Regions from separate parts of the Arthrobacter sp. Y3221160 genome, predicted to be linked through region 2. Evidence: riboswitches for the same ligand, from Rfam matches in the RefSeq annotation. Region 2 holds a riboswitch; each other region holds the start of a gene.
The links. Region 2 has a riboswitch for S-adenosylmethionine ahead of AC5RWG_RS08440 (flavin reductase family protein). Riboswitches for the same ligand answer to the same signal wherever they lie in the genome.

Region 1 (3,471 bases), on a different contig from region 2:
GTTTTTGATGACCGTTCCCGGACGGTCGGCCTTCCGGGCGATCGGGTTCACGTTTTCCCGGCCCCGGCTGGACTTCGGCTTGGGCTTCCTGCTCGCGCTGGTGATCGGTGTCGGGACGCTGGGCGTTTATGCCGCCGGCCGGGCCCTGGGTATCACCACCGCCATTGTCCCGGCGGCCCTGGACGAATACTGGTGGACGGTTCCGGTGTTGATCCTGTCCGCGCTGCGGCATGCGGTCCTCGAAGAGGTGGTCATGGTGGGCTATCTCTTCAACCGCTTCGCGAGGTTCGGCTGGGGCATTTGGTCCGCGATCTTCGTCAGCGCCGCCCTGCGCGGGACCTACCACCTCTACCAGGGCATCGGGCCGGGCATCGGGAACTTCCTCATGGGTTTGGTCTTCGGCTACGCCTATACAAAGGCCAAGCGGGTGATGCCGCTGGTGGTGGCGCACGCGCTGCTGGATATTGCCGGTTTCGTCGGCTACACACTGCTGGGGCCGGCCATCGGCATCGGCACGTGAAACCGGCCGGGCAGCGCAGCGGCGCCCGGCCTTGCGATCAGGGCGCCGCTGCGGCGATCGACGACGTCGATCCTCTCGAAAGACTTACAGTTCGACGATTCCGTTGGCGGTTTCGAAGCGGACGGACAGGATGCCCGGCGTACCGTTCGGTGCCGTCCAGGCGACCTTGACGTCGTCCAGCAGGCCGTCGACCGGCGTGCCTAGCCAGTCCGCCACCCGCTCGGAAGAGCCGGCGATGGTCAGGCCGATCAGCTTGACCGTGGCGGGGCGGGCGTTGGACGGGTGCAGCGGTTCGGTGCCGTCATCCCAGCGCAACATGTAGGGCACCTGCGGGTCGGCGATGAGGCCCTTGATCCCGATCTGCTGCCAGCTCAGTTCCTGCCCATCCGGGAACTTGCGGTTGCCGGGAACCGCGTGGCGGCCCAGCCGTTCTTCGAACGGGGTCAGGTCGTCGACCGCCACGCACCAGCCCATCCAACCGCCGCCGGCTTCCGACCGCGCCCGCACTGCCTGGCCAAAGGGGGCCTTGTCGGAAGCGGGGTGGTCGAGCACCTCCACGACCTCCAGGTAGTGGTGGTCGGTGAGGGGGAAGATCATATTGCGGGTGCCGAAGCGGGGGTGAACCCCGCCCTTGACGGCGTCGATGCCCAGGGCTTTGGAGATCCGCTCTGAGGTGGCAGCCAGACCGTCGGGTTCAGCGGCATAAGAAACATGGTCGAAGCGCATGGCATTATCTTGGCACTTTGTGAACCCGCTCTCGACTTAGGGTGACCTAAGTCACTCAATTTGCGGCTCGTGGTGAACGCGCCGTTCCGGACAGCAAATCCGCCTCCCCGGCACGCGCCGGCAACAGTGACGAAGCGGACGGTCGGACAGGCGGTCCGGAGACCGGTGCCCAGTCATAAGGTGTCATATTGTTGCGGCCGCCGGCTTGTCTGCGGAGACTGGAGGCAGGTCATGAGTGCCAGCGCAAAACCCCGGTTTGCTGGCCGGCAACCCTCCAACCGCGGTGGGGTGCCCCGGGTGAAGACCAGGCAGCCGCCATAAGGCGGTGCGCAAGCGCGGGTCACACCCGGGACAGACATGCCGGCACGGCCGGATCCCGGATGGCCCCTTCCAGTGAAGGAGTTGCACCATGTCCAACGCCGATTGGTCCTTTGAAACCCGTCAGATCCACGCAGGGCAGGAGCCGGACGCCGCCACGGGCGCCCGCGCACTGCCGATCTACCAGACCACGTCGTTCGTGTTCCCCAGCGCGCAGAGCGCGGCCGACCGGTTCGCCCTGTCCGAACTGGCACCCATCTACACCAGGATCGGCAACCCCACCCAGGAAGCGGTCGAGACCCGGATCGCCAACCTGGAGGGCGGCGTCGGCGCCCTGCTGCTTGCTTCGGGCCAGGCCGCGTCGACGTTCTCCATCCTCAACCTGGCCGAGGCCGGCGACCACATCGTGGCCAGCCCCAGCCTGTACGGCGGCACCTACAACCTGCTGCGCACCACGCTGCCCAAGTTCGGCATCGAGGTCACCTTCGTCGAGGATCCGGACAACCTGCAGCAGTGGCGCGATGCCGTCAAGCCGAACACCAAGGCGTTCTTCGGCGAGGTCGTCTCCAACCCGCGCCAGGACGTGCTGGACCTGGAGTCGGTCAGCGCCATCGCCCACGAAAACGGCGTGCCGCTGATCGTTGACAACACCTTGTCCACCCCGTACCTGATCCGCCCGATCGAGTGGGGGGCCGACATCGTGCTCCACTCGGCCACCAAGTACCTCGGCGGCCACGGTACGGCGATCGGCGGCGTGATCGTCGACGCCGGCACGTTCGATTTCGCCGCCGACCCCGAAAAGTTCCCGGGGTTCAACACGCCGGACGACACGTACAACGGGCTGGTCTTCGCCCGCGACCTCGGCGTCAACGGCGCTCTGGGCGCCAACCTGGCCTACATCCTCAAGGCCCGGGTGCAGTTGCTGCGCGACCTGGGGTCCGCCATCTCGCCGTTCAATGCCTTCCTGATTGCCCAAGGGCTGGAGACGCTGAGCCTGCGCGTGGAGCGGCATGTGGCCAACGCTCAGAGGGTGGCCGAATTCCTGGAAGAGCACGACGACGTTGCCTCCGTCGCGTACCTCGGCCTGCCCTCCAGCCCCTGGTATGAGCGCGGCCGCAAGTACGGCCCGAAGGGGACCGGCGCCATCGTCGCGTTCGAAATCAAGGGCGGCATCGAGGCCGGCAAGCGCTTCGTGGACGGCCTTGAACTGCACTCGCACGTGGCCAACCTGGGCGATGTGCGCTCGCTGGTGATCCACCCGGCGTCGACCACCCACGCCCAGCTCTCGGCCGCGGAGCGGGTCGCGGCCGGGGTAACCGACGGGCTGGTCCGCCTGTCGGTGGGCATCGAGAACGTCAACGACATCATCGCCGACCTGGAGGCCGGTTTCCGCGCCGCCAAGGGTGCGGACGACTAGGCAAGCAGGTAGAGCGCAGCGTGACGATAGTGCAACCGCAGGAACTGGTGGAACAGGCGACCGACGGCATCCTGCGCCGGATGCCGGTTGGTGCGCTGGAGTTGGAAGCCGGCGGCTATCTGCCCGAGGTGGTCCTCGGCTTTGAAACCTGGGGCACCTTGAATGCGGACGCGTCCAACGCCGTCCTGATTCAGCATGCCCTGACCGGCAGCACGCACGTCGCACGCGGCTGCTCGGACGAGGACGGTTGGTGGGACGATCTGGTGGGCCCCGGTGCCACGATCGACACGGAGCGCTATTTCGTCGTGGCCGCCAACATGATTGGCGGCTGCTACGGCTCCACCGGTCCCTCGTCGCCGGCTCCGGACGGGACGCCGTGGGGTTCACGCTTCCCGTTCGTCACGATCCGCGATTCGGTCCGGGCCGAGGCGCGGCTGGCCGACGCGCTGGGGATCCGGCGCTGGCACACGGTGCTCGGCGGGTCGATGGG
Region 2 (3,471 bases):
GCCTTCGCCCGTGAAGTGGCCAGCGAAGTGGTGTTCATGGACGGCGGCGTGGTGGTGGAACGCGGACACCCCGAACAGGTGCTGCGCGAACCGCGGGAGGAGCGCACCCGGCAGTTCGTCCACCGGCTGCTCAACCCGTTCTAGGACCGGGTTCACTTCCGGCTGCCCCCGCCCTCCCCCCGACGGCTCCCTGCATCCGCGGTGGGGGTCCCGCCTGCACCGGTTCGCAGCACCACGCCGCCACGCCGGGTGTGGCGCACGCCACGCCGGTGCGAAATTCATCTGATGTCATCTGGGATGGCAGAATGTAAAGTTCCATGCACCGTTCCGCATGGCAGGCTCGTTCCGGCCGGAAGCTTCCATCCCGCGTTTCTCCTGCGCGGAAACCTCCGGCCACGAAAGGCAGAACCATGGCCACTTCCCTGGCTACCAAGTCGTTGACCGCACAGACGGCTTCCGAAGCGCACGATCTCCTGAATGCTGCGGTCGAAGAGTTGCAAAAGCTCGCCGCCATCGACGGCGATTGCGGCATCTTGGTCACTCGCACCGGCCCCGGGCAGTTTACGGTGGAGCTGAGCGACGACGTGCCCTACGGCATCACCCAGGAATCGCATCTGTACTAAGCGGTTGGCGGGCCGGTCCCGGTTATATGACGCCGCCCGGTTGCCCGGAATGAAGCGCCGGCCCGCCCCGGTGGGATAATTTCGCCCATGGCTCCAGCGATTGCGTACCAAGGTGAACCCGGCTCGAACTCCCACATGGCTTGCCTGGAAGTGCGCCCCGGTTGGGAAGCGGTGCCGTGTGCCAGCTTCGAGGATGCGTTCGCTGCCGTCACCGGCGGCGAGGCGGAACTGGCCATGATCCCCATCGACAACTCGATCGCCGGGCGGGTGGCGGACATCCACGCCCTGCTGCCGAAGACCACCCTGCAGATCGTGGAGGAATTCTTCCTGCCCATCCGTTTCAGCCTGCTGGGCGTACGCGGGGCCACCGTGGAGCAGGCCCGGGAGGTGCACAGCCACATCCATGCTTTGGGCCAGTGCCGCAAGCTGATCCGCAGGCTCGGGCTCACTCCGGTCATCGCAGGCGACACCGCCGGTTCGGCCCGGGAGGTGGCCGAATGGAACGACCCGACCAAGGTCTCCCTGGCGCCGCCGATGGCCGCCGAACTCTACGGCCTGGAGGTTTTCGCGGAAAAGGTCGAAGACGATCCGACGAACACCACACGGTTCGTGGTGCTGGCCGACCGCCGGCCGGTCCCGTCCCGCGAGGAACTTCCCGGTCCGGCCGTGACCAGCTTCGTGTTCCGCGTGCGGAACGTGCCGTCCGCGCTGTACAAGGCGCTGGGCGGTTTCGCCACCAACGGCATCAACATGACCCGGTTGGAGAGCTACATGGTGGGCGGCGAGTTTGCCGCCACCATGTTCATGGTGGACGTCGAAGGCCACCCGGACGATCCCGCCATGGTCCATGCCTTCGAGGAACTGGACTTCTTCACCACGGAAATCCGCATCCTGGGCGTGTACCCGGCGCATCCGTTCCGGCAGCAGACCGTGCGCCCGGGCGCCGCGGCGCAGTAGCCGTGGGGCCAGCAGTCGGACAGTAGCTTCGGGGCAGCAGCCGTCGCACGGCCGCCCGTCGGGCAGAAGCCACCTCGCGTGGCCCGGGAGTAAAACGCTGCATTTGACGAACTGTTACCGGCGTTTGACCCAGGCCCTTCCCCGCTCTTAGCGTGGAGACGAATCAAGAGCGCCAACTTCACAGCCCTGGCTGGTTGGCCGGCAACCCTCTACCGTAGCGGGGTGCTCCAGGTGATGATTCGGCCCGCCGGGGATGTCGGCAGGCAAGTACGCGTATCCACCCGCAGCAGCTCGGCCGCAGCGGATGCGCCCAAGCCCCAAGGACGCCATGTCGCTACACCATGACCTGACCCCCCACACGTTGCGCTCCGCCTTCGGCCGGTTCCCCTCGGGCATCGCGGCGCTGTGCGCGACCGTCGACGGCGAGCCGCAGGGCATCGTCGCCTCCTCGTTCACCGTGGGCGTCTCCCTCGAGCCGCCGCTGGTGATGTTCGCCGTGCAAAACACCTCACGGACCTGGCCGCTGGTCCGCCGGGCCAACCGGATCGGCGTCTCGGTGCTCGGTACCGGGCACGACGGTGTCTGCCGCCAGATCGCGTCCAGGACCGGTGACCGCTTTGCCGGCCTGAGCCTGCACGGCACGGACGATGGCGCGCTTTTCCTCAACGACGCGGCGCTCTGGCTGGACTGCTCGGTGCACCAGGAGGTCCCGGCCGGGGACCACCACGTCGTGCTGCTGCAGGTGCACGGACTGTCCACGCACGACGGCACCCACGAGCCCCTGGTCTTCCACGATTCCGCGTTCCGCCGGTTGGAACAGCCGGCCTTCGTCTAGGACGCATGGTCCCGGCTCCGCCCGCAGCCGGCGCGGCCGGGCGCGGGCAGCTAAGGCAGCGGCCTGCCTCGGGCCGCCACCCACAGGGAGTACCACTCCTCGCGGGTCATCGATGCTCCAACCGCTTCCGCCTCGGCACAGGCCCGGATCCGGTCCGGGCTGCTGGTACCGACGACCGGCCGGATGCCTGCCGGATGCCGCAGCAGCCAGCCCAGCACCACGGCCTCGGGCGGGCACCCCTTGTCCCGGGCAAGTTCCGTGACCAGGGCTGCCGCTGCATGATCCGCCGGGGGTGGGGCATCCGCGGGCGCGGAAGCATCCGGTGTCGCGGCCTCCGCTGCCGCACGCCCGCTGTACCGGCCCTGGGCCAGCGCGCCCCAGGCCTGCAGCTCCACCCCGTGGGCGGCGCAGTATTCCAAGGTGCCGTGCGGGAAGCTGATCCCCGGTCCCTCCGGGTGGTTCACCAGCACCCCTGACTCCAGCCAGTCGCGTCGGTGCAGGCTCATTTCCAGCTGGTTCACCGCCAGCGGTTCATCCAGCGCCGACTGCAGCCAGCGCATCTGTTCGCCGGACATGTTCGAGACACCAAGGCGGCGCACCTTCCCGGCCATCCGAAGCTCGTTGAACGCCGCGGCGATCTCTTCGGCCGGCGTCAGCGGATCGGGCCGGTGGATCAGCAGCGTATCCAGGTGATCGGTGTGCAGTCGGCGCAGGCTCTCGTCGGTGCGGGCCAGGATGGCTTCCCGCGAGGAGTCGTAGTGCCCGACCATGCCGGGGACCGGCAGCCGGATGCCGCATTTGCCCTGCAGCCGGATCGAGTCGCGCAGCTCGGGACTTTCCGCCAGCACCCGCCCGAACGCGGCCTCGGCCTTGCCGTGGGCGTAGATGTCGGCGTGGTCGAAAGTCGTGATCCCGGCCTCCAGCGCCGCCGCCACGGCCGCGTGCGCGGCGGCCACGTCGGCCGCTTCCAGCGGCCCGCTCCCCCAGCCCCCACCCAACCCCATGCAGCCGAAAATGAGGCGCGAGCCGGCGTCGTTCATTGATAGTTCCCCCTTC
Region 3 (3,471 bases), 600 kb from region 2:
GTGGGTTATGCGGGCAAGGGGCTGGCACTGTTCGTGCTGGGGCTGCTGTTGGCGGTGGCCGCGGTGCAGCACGACCCGCAGGAGGTCAAGGGGTTGGACGGGGCGCTCAAGGCGCTGCGTGACCAGGCCTTCGGCCCGGCCGCACTCGCCGTCGTCGCCGTTGGCCTGATCTGTTACGGCCTCTACATGGGCGCCCGGGCGCGCTACGCGAAGATGTAGGCACCGGAGAACGACGGCGGTGCGCCTCCCCGTGGGGCCAGGCGCACCGCCGTCGTTGTTTAGATGGTTCTGCCGTGGCCTACGCCCGGTGGGCCAGCGCGTTCTGCAGGCGGAAGCCGGCGGCCCGGTGGCTCTCCGGCAGCTTGTCGCCGCGGCCGAAGAGCTTGTTGCGCAGGGTCCCCGGCGCGTACTCCGTGGGGTATGCGCCCAGCTTCTGCAGTTCCGGCACGGCGAATTCCACGATGTCCTCGAAGGTGCCCGGGGTGATCGCGTAGGCCAGGTTGAACCCGTCCACGTCGGTCTCGTCGACCCACTCCACGAGCTTGGCGGCTACCTCTTCGCCGGAGCCGACGGTGATCGGGCCGAAACCACCGACGCCGACCCATTCGGCCAGCTGGCGGATGGTCCACGGCTTGCCGCTGTCGCCGGATGCCTTCTGGAAGGTCTCCACCGAGGACTGGATGGCATTGGACTTCACGTTCCCGCCGATCACGTCGTCCGGGCCGTAGGTGGAGAGGTCCACGCCCATCCAGCCGGAGATCAGCGCCAGCGCCCCGTTGATGTCCGCGTAGGACTTGTAGTCCTCGAATTTGGCCTGCGCGGCGGCGGTGTCGGGCCCGGTCACCACGGTCTGCATCGCGTAGATGCGGACGTCGTAGCGGTCGCGCCCGGCCGCTTCCACGGCGTCGCGGATCTTCTTCACGGATGCGGCCAGCATTTCCTTGGTCGGGCAGGTCACGAACACCGCCTCGGCGTTTTCGGCGGCGAACTCGGTGCCGCGCTTGGAGGCCCCGGCCTGGAAGATGACCGGGGTGCGCTGCGGGCTCGGCTCGGTGATGGCGATGCCGGGAACCTTGAAGTACTTGCCCTCGTGCCGGATTTCGTGGACCTTGGCCGGGTCGGTGAAGACGCCGGTCTCCACGTCCTTGACCACGGCGTCGTCCTCCCACGAGCCCTCGAGCAGCTTGTAGATGACCTCGAGGTATTCGTCCGCGTGGTTGTAGCGCTCGTCGTGCTCCAATTGGTCTTCCTGCCCCATGTTGCGTGCCGCCGAGGGCAGGTAACCGGTGACCACGTTCCAACCGACCCGCCCGTTGGTCAGGTGGTCCAGCGTGGCCAGGCGGCGGGCGAACGGGTACGGGTGCTCGTAGGCGGTGCCGGCTGTGACGCCGAAGCCGAGGTTCTCGGTCACCGCGGCCATCGCCGAGACCAGCATGAACGGATCGTTCACGGGGACCTGCGTGCCGGCGCGCAGCGTGGTCTCGTTGGAGGATCCGAAGACGTCGTAGGTGCCGAGCACGTCGGCGATGAACAGGCCGTCGAACAGGCCCTTTTCCAGCACCTTGGCCAGGTGGGTCCAGTAGCCGATGGTGTTGTAGGTGGCGGACTTGTCCTGCGGGTGGCGCCACAGTCCGGGCGACTGGTGGCCCACGCAGTTCATGTCGAAGGCGTTGAAACGAATCTGGCGCCGGGGGTTGGGCTGCGGGTTGTTTACGGTCATGTCAGGCTCCTTTTCTGATGAGAAGAGCCCGCGCCGGCCCTCCGTCGGGCATGCGGCTGCCAACGGAAGACCAACGAGAGATCGAGCTTCTCCATCGGTCCTGGCGGTAGCACCTTCCTCAGGGAGGGGGTTGCTGCGGCGTCAACAAGCCAGGTCTCTCGGCCGCTCTGGATGGGTACCCCTCCATTGGACACCCGGGAGCGCCAGGAGGGAAATGTCCCGCGTCACGCGAGGTAAGAATTACGACGCCGGGGCGCCCTCCCTCACGCGGGGTAAGAATTACGACGCCGGTGCGGAGCCGGCTTTGGTCTGCGGCCGCTTCCATCCCGCCACCGCTCCGGCCCCCAGGCAGACAAGAATCAGGACGACGACGGCGATCGCCAGCGGCACACTGTTGCCGACCAGGGTGGGCAGGTTCTGCAGGATCAGGCCCAGAATGGCCAGCAGCCCGAGGAGTCCGAGAGCCGGGGCGACGGAGCGCTTCCAGTCGCGGGCCGGGGCGCCCTGCCGGCGGAAGAAGACCAGCACCGCGATGCTGGTGACCGTCATCAGCACCACCACGCCCAGGGAGGCGAAACCGGCAAACCAGGTGTAGAACTGCACGATCGGGTCCCAGCCGGCCACGACGGCTGCCAGCAGGAACAGGGCCACCACTCCGGTCGAAGCGGCCGAGGCCAGATGTGGCGAGTGGTGCCGGGTGTGCGTGCCGGCCAGCTTGGCGGGGAAAATGCCCTGTCCGGCGATCTGGAAGAAATAGCGTGAGCTGATGTTGTGCAGGGACAGGATGCAGGCGAACAGGCTGCTGGCCAGCAGTACCTGGATGACGTGGCTGCCCGCGGTTCCGAGGTAGAGCGCGGTAGTCTCCGAGAGCAAGGTGCCGGGCGCGTCCGTGGCCTTTTGGACGATGCCCTCGTCGCCCCACACGCTGATCAGCAGCCAGCTGGAGAGCGCGTAGAAGCCGCCCACCACGATGAGGGCTACATAGGTGGCGCGCGGGATCGTCTTGTCCGGGTCCCGTGCCTCGTCGCGAAACACGGCGGTGGCCTCGAAGCCAATGAAACTCAGGATGGCGAACAACAGCGCGATGCCGGGCGCCCCGGACAGCACGGTCGACGGAGTGACGAACCCGGTGGACAGGCCCTCGCGACCGCCGCCGCCAAAAATTACGGCAGCGTCCAAAACCAGCACGATCAGCACCTCGGCGACCAGCAGTACCCCCAGCACCTTGCCGGAGAGCTCGATGTTGCGGTGGCCCAGCCAAGCGACGGCGGCCAGGGCGGCAGCGGCCCATGCCCACCATGGCAGTGCCGGCCCGCCGTAGGCGCGCACCACTTCGTCGACGGCCGGCGCCAGTAGGCCGTAGACGCCGGCTTCCAGCGCGAGGTACGAGAGCAGGGCCACGAAGGCCGCCCCCAGGCCCGCCCTGCGGCCGAGGCCTTTGTCGACGTAGCTGAAGAACGCGCCGGCCGTTGGCACGTGCGGTGTCATGGTGGTGAAGCCGACGGCAAACAACAGCAGGATGGCCATGGCCAGCAGGTAGATGAAGGGAAGGCCAGCGCCGTTGCCGCTGACGATGGCCAGCGGGACGGTTCCGCCGATGACGCCCAGTGGCGACGCGGCGGCCAGCACGATGAGCACGATGCTGGCGACGCCCAGCCGGCCGGAGAGCCGCGGAGCACGGGCATTGGCGGCGGCGGCCTCGGGTGCGGCGAGGGTTGGGTTATTGACGGATACAGACATGGTTTGGCTTC
Region 4 (3,471 bases), 580 kb from region 2:
CCAGTCCTGGCCCTGTTGGTTGAACATGTCCGGCGGCGCCCCCACGGAGATGTCGGGGGTCAGCACATCCTGCAGCGTCCAGGCATCGGCGCCGGTGGGATGGACGCCGACGGCGAGATCGTGCACTATCCCGATGTTCATTCCCGCATCGAGGGCGCTGGCTTGCGCCGCCTCGAGCTGCTCGTCGCACAGCCACTGCAGCCATTGATGGAACTCGCTGCGGTCCTTCAGCTCGCTCCGCTGTGCTTCGACGAAAGGGGCATCGGACCACTCCGGTGCCCCGGCCGGAACAGTTTCGGCCATGGCACACCACAGGGCAAAGCGCTCCAGCCCCTCGCCTTCCTGCGCGCGGAAGGCTTCGAACCGCTGCTGCCGTTCCGCGGACCGGGGCACCGCGAAGACCGTTTCCAGAGCCTGCAGCTTGGCCGCAAAAACCGGGTCGCGGTCCAGGATGACGGCGTCCAGGTTCGCGTCGTGGAAGTTGTTGGCCAGCGGGACGCCGCTGGCTTCGGGCACGTCCTCGACCCGCAGGTACAGGGGATTGACGAACCGGCGCGTGGAGGGCAGGTAGGGCGAGGGCTCCACCGGCGGTTTCGGCTGCGCCGCGTGCAGCGGGTTGATAAGGACGAACCCCGCACCCTTGGCCGCGGCCGTCTCGGCGAGGCTGGCCAGGTCATGCAGGTCGCCGATGCCCCAGGAGGACCGCGAGCGCACGGAGTACAGCTGTGCCATCAACCCCCACGTCCGGGGCAGGCGGTCCGCGGTGGTCAGGCGCCGCGGGGTGACCACGAGGGCGCACCGCGCCTCGCTGTCGGATGGCTCCGGGGCCGCGCCGGTCCCGGCCTGCATCACCTCCGGCATTTCCGGGGCCGCGCCGGTCCCGGCCTCCATCGGCTCGGATCTTTCCGCGGCCGCGCCGGTTCCGGGCTCCATCGACTCCGGCCGTTCCGCTACCTCCAGCGTGTGCCAGCCCAGCGGGATGTCCGCCGGCACCACCGCCGTGAAACGAACAGGCGGGGCACCTTCCGCATCCTCCGACCCGCCGGCCAGCACCTCGACGTCGCGCCGGGAGCCGTCCTCCAGCAGGATCCGGACCCGCGGACGGACGCCGGGCCGCGCATTGACCGGAACCTCGGTGGCACTGCCTTGGCGGACGACGACGGCGGGCGGCAGCGTGCGCTGCACCGGTGCCAGTTCAGCGGCCCGGAGGGAAGCCGTCACATCGTCGTCGGTGGCGCAGGGGACGTCCAGCGCGGTGAGGACGGAAACCAGCGTAGCCTCACTGACTGTTTTCTCGCCCCCATCCCAGCCGCGGAAGGTAATGCCAACGCCATGTTTCCCCGCGAGGCGCTGCAGCGCCGAAAGTTCAGCCATAGACCCAATCTACGGTGAACTGTCCGGACCCGGGAACGTCCCTCCTCGGCCGGGCCTGCGAAGATAGTGGCCGCAAGAGGCGAGCGCCGCCGTCGTACCGGGCCGCCGCAAGCCCGGGGCCACCGCAAGGCGTGCCGCCTCAGGGCCCGGGCGCCCACAGCCCGGACGCAACGCGGCTCAACATTTTTTGGTGCCGCGGCCGTTGGTTGCGAGAATGGACGGGACCATCCCGAGCGGTTGAGAGATCTGGCTCTTTGACACCGCAGCAACCATCCGGACGCCACCGGAAAGGTGCTACCGCCAGAAGCGATGGAGAGAGCGCAAGCAATCTTTGATCCGGACGGTGCCTGCCGGTGCCGCCAGGACCGTCATTCCGGGAACCCAAGTTTTGAAGGAGCAACCGCCTGATGGCTGAACGCACATTCGGTTTCCGCACCCGTGCCCTGCACGCCGGCGGCACGCCCGACGCCGAGCACGGTGCCCGGGCCGTACCGATCTACCAGAGCACCTCGTTCGTGTTCAAAGACACCGACGACGCCGCGAACCTCTTCGCGCTGCAGAAGTACGGGAACATCTACTCCCGCATCGGCAACCCCACGGTCGCCGCGTTCGAGGAGCGCATCGCCTCGCTCGAGGGCGGCATCGGCGCGGTAGCCACGTCGTCGGGCATGGCCGCCGAGTTCATCACCTTCGCGGCCCTGGCCGGGGCGGGCGACCACATCGTGGCCTCGTCCAAGCTCTACGGCGGCACCATCACCCAGCTGGACGTGACGCTGCGCCGGTTCGGCGTGGAGACCACGTTCGTCGACTCCAACGACCCGGCCGACTTCGCCGCGGCCATCGGGGAGAACACCAAGGCCGTCTACACGGAGATCGTGGCCAACCCGTCCGGCGACATCGCGGACCTCGCGGGCCTGGCCGCGGTGGCTCACGACGCCGGGCTCCCCCTGGTCGTGGACGCCACCCTGAGCACGCCCTACCTGATCCGCCCGATCGAGCACGGCGCGGACATCGTGATCCACTCCGCCACCAAGTTCCTGGGCGGCCACGGCACCACGCTGGGCGGCGTCGTCGTTGAATCCGGGCGTTTCAACTGGGGCAACGGCAAGTTCCCGCAGATGACCGAGCCGGTGCCCAGCTACGGCAACGTGTCCTGGTGGGGCAACTTCGGCGAGTACGGCTTCCTCACCAAGCTCCGGTCCGAGCAGCTGCGCGACATCGGCCCGTCGCTGTCGGCACAGTCCGCGTTCCAGCTGCTGCAGGGCGTGGAAACGCTGGCGCAGCGGATGGACGAGCACCTGGCCAACGCCCGCACCGTGGCCGAGTGGCTGGAAGCCGACGAGCGCGTCTCCTGGGTCAGCTACGCCGGGCTGCCCGCGCACCCGCACTACGAGCGGGGCCGGAAGTACCTGCCCAAGGGCGTGGGCTCCGTGTTCAGCTTCGGCGTCAAGGGCGGCCGCACCGCGGGCCAGAAGTTCATCGAATCGCTGCAGCTGGCCAGCCACCTGGCCAACATCGGCGACGCCCGCACCCTGGTGCTGCACCCGGGATCGACCACCCACCAGCAGCTCACCGCCGACCAGCTGGTGGCGGCCGGCGTGCCCGAGGACCTGATCCGCATCTCCGTGGGTCTGGAAGACGTGGACGACATTCTCTGGGATTTGGACCAGGCGCTGGCCGCCTCGCAGCAGGCCGGCGCCGAGCACGGCCCCAGCCGCGACCATGAGGACGCCGCGTTCGACAGCTCCGAGTTCGCCTCGCCCAGCTATGCCGGCGAGTCCTGCACGATCCCGGCGGAGCGTTCCCCCCGGACAGAGCCCGGAACGCGCGTGGTCGAGTCCGTCGAAGAACTGATCGAAGCCGAAGAAGGAGCCGCCAAGTGACCGCGACACCGGAACGCACCTGGATCGGCCCGTCCGCCGCGGAGCGTCTGAACATCCTGCGCAACACCAAATCCATCGCCATCGTGGGTGCCTCGGACAAGCCGAGCCGGGCCAGCTACTTCGTGGCCACGTACCTGCTGTCCAGCTCGCCGTACAAGGTGTATTTCGTGAACCCGGTGGCGAAGGAGATCCTGGGTCAGCCGGTGTACAAGTC

Region 1: another riboswitch for S-adenosylmethionine. It lies ahead of AC5RWG_RS13760 (bifunctional o-acetylhomoserine/o-acetylserine sulfhydrylase); the one in region 2 lies ahead of AC5RWG_RS08440 (flavin reductase family protein).
Region 3: another riboswitch for S-adenosylmethionine. It lies ahead of AC5RWG_RS11290 (LLM class flavin-dependent oxidoreductase); the one in region 2 lies ahead of AC5RWG_RS08440 (flavin reductase family protein).
Region 4: another riboswitch for S-adenosylmethionine. It lies ahead of AC5RWG_RS11215 (O-acetylhomoserine aminocarboxypropyltransferase/cysteine synthase family protein); the one in region 2 lies ahead of AC5RWG_RS08440 (flavin reductase family protein).

The regions. Positions count from the first base shown of each region.
Region 1 is NZ_JBNHHU010000002.1:153,519-156,989, reverse strand. It holds gene AC5RWG_RS13770 (CPBP family intramembrane glutamic endopeptidase) at 1-520, shown strand, start outside; gene AC5RWG_RS13765 (VOC family protein) at 605-1,246, opposite strand; SAM riboswitch class IV at 1,474-1,588, shown strand; gene AC5RWG_RS13760 (bifunctional o-acetylhomoserine/o-acetylserine sulfhydrylase) at 1,656-2,981, shown strand; gene metX (homoserine O-acetyltransferase MetX) at 3,062-3,471, shown strand, end outside.
Region 2 is NZ_JBNHHU010000001.1:1,813,425-1,816,895, forward strand. It holds gene AC5RWG_RS08425 (amino acid ABC transporter ATP-binding protein) at 1-144, shown strand, start outside; gene AC5RWG_RS08430 (hypothetical protein) at 411-623, shown strand; gene AC5RWG_RS08435 (prephenate dehydratase) at 711-1,580, shown strand; SAM riboswitch class IV at 1,742-1,856, shown strand; gene AC5RWG_RS08440 (flavin reductase family protein) at 1,909-2,415, shown strand; gene AC5RWG_RS08445 (aldo/keto reductase) at 2,466-3,455, opposite strand.
Region 3 is NZ_JBNHHU010000001.1:2,412,281-2,415,751, reverse strand. It holds gene AC5RWG_RS11295 (DUF1206 domain-containing protein) at 1-219, shown strand, start outside; gene AC5RWG_RS11290 (LLM class flavin-dependent oxidoreductase) at 299-1,720, opposite strand; SAM riboswitch class I at 1,809-1,898, opposite strand; gene AC5RWG_RS11285 (APC family permease) at 2,000-3,460, opposite strand.
Region 4 is NZ_JBNHHU010000001.1:2,394,090-2,397,560, reverse strand. It holds gene malQ (4-alpha-glucanotransferase) at 1-1,374, opposite strand, end outside; SAM riboswitch class I at 1,596-1,690, shown strand; gene AC5RWG_RS11215 (O-acetylhomoserine aminocarboxypropyltransferase/cysteine synthase family protein) at 1,782-3,257, shown strand; gene AC5RWG_RS11210 (CoA-binding protein) at 3,254-3,471, shown strand, end outside.